DNA from 2 places in the Bacillus sp. ABR genome. Region 1 is predicted to be linked to the other one. Evidence: riboswitches for the same ligand, from Rfam matches in the RefSeq annotation. Region 1 holds a riboswitch; the other holds the start of a gene.
The links. A riboswitch is a leader RNA that binds a small molecule or an ion and turns the genes downstream of it on or off. The one in region 1 is predicted to bind lysine.

Region 1 (4,478 bases):
GTCAGTGGTCATGATAACTGTCGACCTCACTTGATTGCATATTTCGATGTTTGGTGAGAAGAATGTTGGGGCATCATACATTGTAAATGAAGCGGAAAGGGTGTCATGTCATATGCTTAGAACCATTCTAATGATCATCGGTGCGATTGTTGTTATTGGTGCGATTATACGGTTTGTTTTTTAATTCATTTCCTAAAAAATGATTCGTAAGCATTTCATTCGCAAGTCACATTGGTAGATGCTATACTAAAAAGCATAATTTACATTGGAGGAATGAATAATGGCAATCGTAAAAGCTACTGACGCAACATTTTCACAAGAAACTGCAGAAGGTGTTGTTCTTGCAGACTTTTGGGCACCATGGTGTGGACCTTGTAAAATGATTGCTCCAGTTCTTGAAGAACTTGATCAAGAAATGGGCGACAAAATGAAAATTGTAAAAATTGATGTAGACGATAACCAAGAAACTGCTGGTAAATACGGCGTTATGAGTATCCCAACACTTCTTGTTTTAAAAGACGGTGAAGTTGTAGAAACTTCTGTTGGTTTCAAACCAAAAGAAGCACTTGCTGAACTTGTCAACAAACATCTATAAACCGATCTATGTCCAAGCGGCATAATCATTGAAGCGGTTCTCGTAAAGACGAGAGCCGCTTTTCTTTCAACATGGTATAAAACAAATGTTCGTGATACACTAGAAGGAGTGAAAGAGGAAAACAAGGACGGATGAAAATATGAACAAACTAATCAAAGAAAAACTGTCAGTCCTGCCGGATCAACCAGGCTGTTACTTAATGAAAGATAGACAAAATACGATCATTTACGTGGGAAAGGCAAAGGTTTTAAAAAACAGGGTGCGCTCTTATTTCACTGGATCACATGACGCCAAAACGCAGCGGCTTGTCAGTGAAATTGAAGACTTTGAATACATTGTCACCTCTTCTAATATCGAGGCGCTCATTTTAGAGCTGAATTTAATCAAAAAATATGACCCAAAATACAATGTCATGCTCAAGGATGACAAGACGTATCCATTTATAAAAATTACGAATGAACGCCACCCTAAGCTGATCGTCACCCGCAATGTAAAAAAGGACAAAGGGAAATATTTCGGTCCATACCCAAACGTACAAGCAGCACGAGAAACGAAAAAGCTGCTCGACCGCTTATATCCCCTGAGAAAATGCGCCACTCTTCCTGACCGTGTCTGCCTTTATTATCATCTTGGGCAATGTCTTGCACCATGTGTGTATGACATTTCCGAGGAAACGAATAAGCAGCTCGTGGACGAAATCACAAGGTTTCTAAACGGAGGACATCAGCAAATCAAAAAAGAACTGACCGAAAAGATGCAGGAAGCTGCTGAAAATTTAGAGTTTGAACGGGCAAAAGAACTGAGAGACCAAATCGCTTATATCGACTCAACGATGGAAAAACAGAAAATGACGATGAGTGATTTATCAGATCGAGATGTCTTTGCCTATGCCTATGATAAAGGCTGGATGTGTGTCCAAGTTTTCTTTATCAGACAGGGGAAATTGATTGAACGTGATGTCAGCCTGTTCCCTATGTATCAGGACCCTGAGGAAGAGTTCCTTACGTTTATGGGGCAATTTTATGAAAAGAACAACCATTTTCTGCCGAAGGAAATTTTGGTACCGGACAGTGTCGATCAAGAGATGATTGAGCAATTACTTGAGACAAACGTTCACCAGCCGAAAAAAGGAAAGAAAAAGGATTTACTTTTACTTGCCCATCAAAATGCCAAAATCGCCTTAAAAGAAAAGTTTTCGCTCATTGAGCGTGATGAAGAGCGGACAATTGGTGCGGTGAAGCAGCTTGGGGATGCGCTTAATATTTATATGCCGTACAGAATTGAGGCGTTTGATAACTCCAATATTCAAGGAGCAGACCCGGTTTCTGCCATGGTTGTCTTTCAGGACGGGAAGCCATATAAAAAGGAATACCGAAAATACAAAATTAAAACCGTCTCAGGACCAGATGATTATGCATCCATGCGTGAAGTCATTAGAAGACGATATACCCGCGTGTTAAAGGATGAACTGCCGCTGCCAGATTTAATTTTAATTGACGGAGGAAAAGGACAGATCAACGCAGCCATCGATGTGCTTGAAAATGAATTGAATCTGTCTGTCCCAGTCGCAGGTCTTGTAAAAGATGAAAAACACCGGACTTCAAATCTCATGATGGGAGATACACTTGAAATTGTTGCGCTGGAGCGAAATAGCCAGGCTTTTTACTTGTTGCAGCGCATTCAAGATGAAGTGCACCGGTTCGCCATTAGCTTTCACCGGCAGCTGCGCGGAAAAAATGCATTCCAGTCTATTTTAGACGATGTACCAGGTATCGGAGAGAAGCGTAAAAAGCAGCTCCTCAAACATTTTGGCTCTGTGAAAAAGATGAAAGAAGCCTCTATCCAAGAATTTCAGGAAGCGGGCATTCCGAAACAAACGGCCGAACTTTTAATGGAGGCATTAAAAAAATAGATTGTACTTTTCTAAAAAGTTTGTTAAGATGTGACTAATTTAATAAATGAACGTGTTGTTTGTTGAAGATAGAGGTGCGAACTTCAAGAGTAGGCCTTCAGAGATCGATGGGATCTAAGAAGGGGGCTGAAAGGGGAGCGTCGCCGAAGTGAATAAAATCCACTCATTTTATTCGCTGGCTGTACATTGAAGAAATGTAGGGCTGTCAAGAATTCATTTCTTGGAGGGCTATCTCATTGTTTGCATCGTTTAATGATGATTTTAAAGCAATGGGAGATTTGTTCTCTCATTGCTTTTTTATTTGCAGTGAGCGGACAGTCTCCAAAGCAGCCTCTTCTCTCACACGTGAACTTTTGAAAAAGGGTGGTAGACATGGGACTAATTGTACAAAAATTTGGCGGAACTTCCGTTGGGTCAACAGAAAAAATTCGCAATGCCGCAGAGAGAGTGATCGCTGAACGGGAGGCAGGACATGATGTGGTTGTGGTTGTATCAGCGATGGGTAAATCAACAGATGTTCTAGTAGACCTAGCGAAAGAACTTACAGACGATCCAAGCAAAAGAGAAATGGATATGCTGCTCGCAACTGGTGAACAGGTGACTATTTCATTATTAACGATGGCGCTCCAAGCAAGAGGCTATGATGCCATTTCCTTTACAGGCTGGCAGGCTGGTATGAAAACAGAGCATGTACACGGAAATGCAAGAATCGTGGACATTGATGAAGCAAGAATAAAAGAGGAATTAAGTGCGGGGAAAGTCGTTGTTGTGGCAGGCTTCCAAGGAATTGCAGATGACTTACATATCACAACACTTGGACGCGGAGGATCAGATACGACTGCTGTGGCACTGGCTGCCGCACTAAAAGCTGATAAATGTGATATTTACACAGATGTACCAGGAGTGTTTACGACAGATCCGCGTTATGTACCTTCCGCGCGGAAACTTGCAGGTATTTCATACGATGAGATGCTTGAGCTGGCTAATTTAGGAGCTGGGGTCCTTCATCCAAGAGCTGTTGAATTTGCAAAAAATTATCAAGTCCCGCTAGAAGTCCGTTCTAGTATTGAAAACGAATCGGGTACGTTAATTGAGGAGGAATCATCCATGGAACAAAATTTAGTCGTCAGAGGCATTGCGTTTGAAGATCAGATTACACGTGTGACAGTATGCGGGCTTTCAAGCGGTCTCACAACATTATCGACCATTTTTACAACGCTTGCGAAACAGAATATCAATGTTGATATCATCATTCAGTCTGTCACAAGCACCAATCAGACGTCGATCTCTTTCTCTGTGAAAACGGATGATTTGTCCAAAACAGTTGAAGTATTAGAAGAATATAAAGGGGCGCTTGGCTACGAGCAGATTGAGACAGAAAGCAAATTAGCGAAAGTATCCATTGTGGGATCTGGAATGGTCTCAAATCCAGGCGTAGCTGCTGAAATGTTCGCTGTGTTAGCGCAAAAAGACATTCAAGTGAAAATGGTCAGTACGTCTGAAATCAAAGTCTCAACAGTGGTCGGCCGTGATGATATGGTCAAAGCGGTTGAAGCGCTGCATGATGCGTTTGATTTATCAAAGGTGAGCGCAGCTGCTCACTCTTAAAAAGGTAAAGAGGTGACCTCATGAAAGAGGATCGCCTCTTTTTTCTATATGGAATCGGCTGAAACGGACGTAAACCCATTCATTAAGTATGCTATGATAGATGTAGACATATAAAAAAGGCGTGACCTGAAGTCCGCGCCTTTTATCAAGAGGATTAACTAGGGTCTCTTAAATCCCATTTAACGGTTAAAATGACTTTCTCAGCACGCTTTTTCACTTGTTCATAGGATTCAGCCACGTGCTCATTTAGAAGCTGAATTTGTTCAGCAATAAAACCCGCTTCCATCTGAAAGCATGGCTCCTTTTGATAGGTGAGTCGATTGGATACTAGTGGACCTTCGAGCTCAAACTCAATTTCCTGTT
Region 2 (4,478 bases), on a different contig from region 1:
TATCGATTCTTATGATCTTTACAGCCGCTTGCGGCAGCACTTCAAATAAACAATCTGCAACGAAAAAGAATGACATGATGACATATCAGGATGCAAAAGGTGAAGTGAAGCTTCCGAAAAATCCGAAACGAATAGTGCTTCTTGCAGAAAGCTATTACGGGGACCTCGTCACACTCGGCAAAACGCCGGTTGCTACAACATCACCCATCTTTAAAAACCCTTTTTATAAAGGGAAAACAGATGGAGTGGAAAATCTCGGAAGGACCCCATCGGTCGAAAAAGTAGCCGCTTCGAAGCCAGATATGATTATTGCTTGGGGGGAAGATGAGAAGTTTGATCAATACAAAAAAATCGCCCCAACTGTAGCGGTAAAATACAATCAATATTCTTTCAAAGACCAGCTAAAAGAATTCGGTAAAATGACAGGTACACCAAAAAAAGCAACAGAATGGATCACAAAATGGGATACCAAAATTGCTGAGGTGAAACCAAAGGTAACCAAAGCTGTCGGCAGCAAGACGGTCTCGATCGTATCGCCATTTGATAAAGGCATTTATATCTTCGGAAACACCTTTGCCCGCGGGGGCGAAATCATTTATGACGAACTGAAATTAAAAGCACCGAAGGCGGTTAAAAAAGAAGCGATCGACAGCGGCGTCGGCTATGCGAATATTTCTCTTGAGAAGCTGCCAGAATTCGCAGGCGACTATATTTTCACAGGTCCATGGAGCGGCTCAAAAAGTAAAGGTGACCAAGTGTATCAAAGCAGCATTTGGACATCACTTCCTGCCGTCAAAAATAAACATGTATTCGAAATAGATCCAGTCGGTTTCTTCTTTAATGACCCAGTGTCACTAGAAGGTCAGCTAGAGTTTATTGTGGATCGATTGACATCTGCATCATAAAAAAACGTTTCTCCAGAAATGGAGAAACGTCTTCCTTATACCGTTCCTTTGGCAAATCCTTTTGACATGAATGGATAAAGCAAAATACCTACTAAGAATAGACCGATTCCAAGACCAAAGGTTTTCAAGTCGGCTGTTCCTGAAATAATGACCCAAGCTGAATACCCCATCGCAACAAGTGCAATGATGCCGTCTCTCGTTCGATTTCCTTTTTGAAGTTCATACGTGTCACCTTGCATAATGACCTTAAAGCTGTAGATGGAAGACACAATATACGGAATAAGATACGCAAGTGTCGCTGATGTAGTTAAAAAGGTAAAAGCTTCATTAATCGTACGTGACATCACAGAGAAGATAAACAGCTGTGACATAATATTTGTAACAGTCAAAGCGAAAGCAGGGCTTCCTTTTTTGTTTGTTTTTGCAAATACTGCTGGAAAATCACCAGCCTTTGCTGCTTGATACGGTACTTCTGAACCAAGTAAAATCCAGCCAAGCATCGAACCAAACAAGCAAATAATCGCCAGCAGAGCCATGACAATTCCGCCAGCTGGCCCAATAATAAGCTGAAGCACATCTACGAATGGTTTGTCAGAACCTTGCAATTGATCGTGCGGCAGAACGCCCATCGTAATCAATGTGATAATCATGTAGATCGAAAGTGCGATTAAAAGACCTGTAATCGTCGCACGTTTCACATCACGCTGTGAGGATGCTCTTCCTGATAAAATGACAGCTGATTCAATTCCAATAAATGCCCATAGTGTGGAAATAGCCGCATGATGAATTTGACCTCCAAGGCCAAGCACTCCTTCGCTGCCTGTTTCAACCGGGAAGTAGTAATGTTCAAATAATGCCGTTTGAAATGCAAATAATCCCGCAACAATAAAAAGGACGAATCCAAGCACCTTTGAAAAGGTCGTAATAAAATTCAATTTACTTGCAGCACTTAAGCTTGTAATTAAAATGGTATGTGTTCCCCATAGAAGAAGGGTACATACGATAAACGTCATGAGCTGACCAAGCGTGACCGCTTCTTTTCCAAAGGTAAAAACTTCAGTCTTCACTGTGAGAATAGGGAAAAAAGTCGTTAAATAACCAGCAAGGCTTGTAATAATTGCGACATTACTAATCCAGCTTGCCACCCAATATCCCCACACCATTGTAAATCCAGCTGCTTTCCCTTTTTTCGGATCTTTAAAAAGCGCCCTTGCATAACTTTGTGGTCCAGCCGTCAGCTGCGGCTTATGAATGGACAAATGCCCAAATACAAGCGCAATCATCAGCACACCGCCGCCTGTGACAAGCCATGCCATCGTCACACCTAAAGGACTTGCGTGCTGGGCAAGCGTACTTGGCAGCATAAAGATGCCTGAACCTACCATATTTCCGACGACAAAAGCCGTCAATAACCAAAAACCCCATTTTTTTGTCTGTTCCATTTCCGTACCTCCGTTTTATTCACTTTGGACCAGACCCGGCAGTATCTTCATTGATATATTTGTGAAGCAATGACTTGCATTCTTTATGTTCATAATGGATTACTTTTTAACAGCATACCCTTATTTTTGTGACTCAGAACATAAAAAAAAGCCTGAACAAAAGTCCATGCTTTTCAAAACATACACCTTGATCTCCGGATAGCCCTCCACGCTTCAAAGACGTGGCAGTCCTGCATTTATTCAATGCAGACCCAGCATAAAGAAAGTTGGAGCTCTCTCTACACTTCGGCGCTGATGCCTTTTTTCTCATGATCTACGATTCCATCTCTCCTATGAGTGACTCATCATCCGCGCAACCTCTACCTCACTGAGACATAGCGTGAGGATTTCTATTCATTTTTACTACACGAAGGTTATCAAACATTCTCACATCTGTCAAAGGGAAAAACATAGAAAAAAGGCAGAGAACTGTTTCTCTGCCCTATACCTTGCTTATTGATCGTTGTTTTTCTTCTTTTGTACAGCTTCCTGAAGCGGATCGCCTGCTAGCTCTTTACTTGCTTCCTCTAACAGCTGATCTACCTGCTGATGGTTTTTCTCACTTTTCGCTTTTTTATCCTTTTGGAAAAATGACATCGCTGTTTCCTCCCTTTTCATATAATGCGGTTGCCTGTTTAATTTGTGCTACAGCGCTCAGCATTATACAAGGGAAGAGGCTCAATCATCATGAAAGGTCTGCCTCATTTTTTGCAAGTACGACAGAAAGGTTTTTAAATCATCCTTTGTGAAGTCTGACATCATATGCTGAATCACCTTTCCGAAAAGACGAGTATGCTTTTCATAAATGGCCATCCCTTTTTCCGTGACTTCTAAACGGACAAGTGACGAATCGTCCTTGTCCCGTTCTCTTTGAATATAACCCTGCTCACATAATTTATTGAGTGCAATAGAGGCTGCACCAGGGTTTAAAGAGAGTCTTTGCTTCAGCTCTTCGGCATGTGATACTTTGCCTTGTATCAAAATAGAAAGAGCATATATCTGTGGGGGCGTGATGTCTTTCTCTAACTCAAGTAACTTGCGGTTTAATTTACGGCTGACTTCATAATGTACAAGAACAATTTCTTTTAAAATGTCTGCATTACCCATCCGAATCGCATCCTTATCGTTAGTATCAACATGACTTCCCCCTTATTATAGAATGTTTTTCCATTCAGCCAACCCTTTTGGCCTCTTTTTCTTTAGAAATAAGCCTTGCTGAATGAATCCACCCTTGATATAGTGAGTACTTGAACTAAAGATAGAACAGGAGTACGCATCATGACAGGAAAAACACACATCATGGGCGGAATTGCCGCCTCCACAGCCGTTGCCTACTATTATGGATTCGACCCAGTGACGATGGCTGCTGCTGGATCAGCAGGTGCTCTGATCCCTGATCTTTGCCATACAAAAAGTAAAATCGGCAGAAAATTCCCGCTGCTCTCGACACTGATCAGCAGTGTGTTCGGTCATCGCACATTTACACACAGTTTATTATTTTTGCTGATCATTTATTTTCTAGCAACAACATACATTCCAAATGACAGCCTAAGTATCGGTTTACTAGTCGGGATGGCAAGCCATCTCATTCTGGATGCAGGAACAGTGAATGGGATTAAATTTTTATTTCCGGCTTCCATTAAAGTGCGTCTTCCCTTCTATGTCAAAACAGGCAGCACAGGAGAACAAGTCGTACTAGCTGCTCTCACCGTCGTTACCTGCTATTACATCGCTGTCCTCTGCGGCATCTCCATCCCATTCTAATGAATCAGAAAGAGTTTTCCGAAAAACACAGGATATGAATTGATCATTCCTCATTTTTTTAGTAGGTTTAAGATAAGTGTTTTTGCCTTGCAGCTGAATACAGAATGGTGAGGAGCTACATAAATGAAAGCGTTTTTCAAAAATCACTGGTTTTTAGTGTACTCCATCCTCTTCATGTGGATGAAAACATACATCATTTATCAATTCGGATTTCACATACGAACGGCCAATCTGTTTCATGAATGGCTGCTTTTGATCAATCCACTTAGCTTTTTGCTCCCTTTGTTTGGGATTGCTCTTTTTTTAAATGAAACGAAACAAAAAGTAT

Region 2: another riboswitch for lysine. It lies ahead of OIT90_RS03680 (amino acid permease); the one in region 1 lies ahead of OIT90_RS08965 (aspartate kinase).

The regions. Positions count from the first base shown of each region.
Region 1 covers NZ_JAOYSL010000002.1:678,861-683,338, reverse strand. Annotated here, with positions in the region: gene OIT90_RS08980 (alpha-N-arabinofuranosidase) at 1-34, shown strand, start outside; gene trxA (thioredoxin) at 281-595, shown strand; gene uvrC (excinuclease ABC subunit UvrC) at 735-2,507, shown strand; lysine riboswitch at 2,569-2,746, shown strand; gene OIT90_RS08965 (aspartate kinase) at 2,880-4,115, shown strand; gene OIT90_RS08960 (YslB family protein) at 4,270-4,478, opposite strand, start outside.
Region 2 covers NZ_JAOYSL010000001.1:742,436-746,913, reverse strand. Annotated here, with positions in the region: gene OIT90_RS03685 (iron-hydroxamate ABC transporter substrate-binding protein) at 1-905, shown strand, start outside; gene OIT90_RS03680 (amino acid permease) at 941-2,347, opposite strand; lysine riboswitch at 2,539-2,717, opposite strand; gene sspJ (small acid-soluble spore protein SspJ) at 2,840-2,983, opposite strand; gene OIT90_RS03670 (MarR family winged helix-turn-helix transcriptional regulator) at 3,065-3,493, opposite strand; gene OIT90_RS03665 (metal-dependent hydrolase) at 3,665-4,150, shown strand; gene OIT90_RS03660 (LTA synthase family protein) at 4,274-4,478, shown strand, end outside.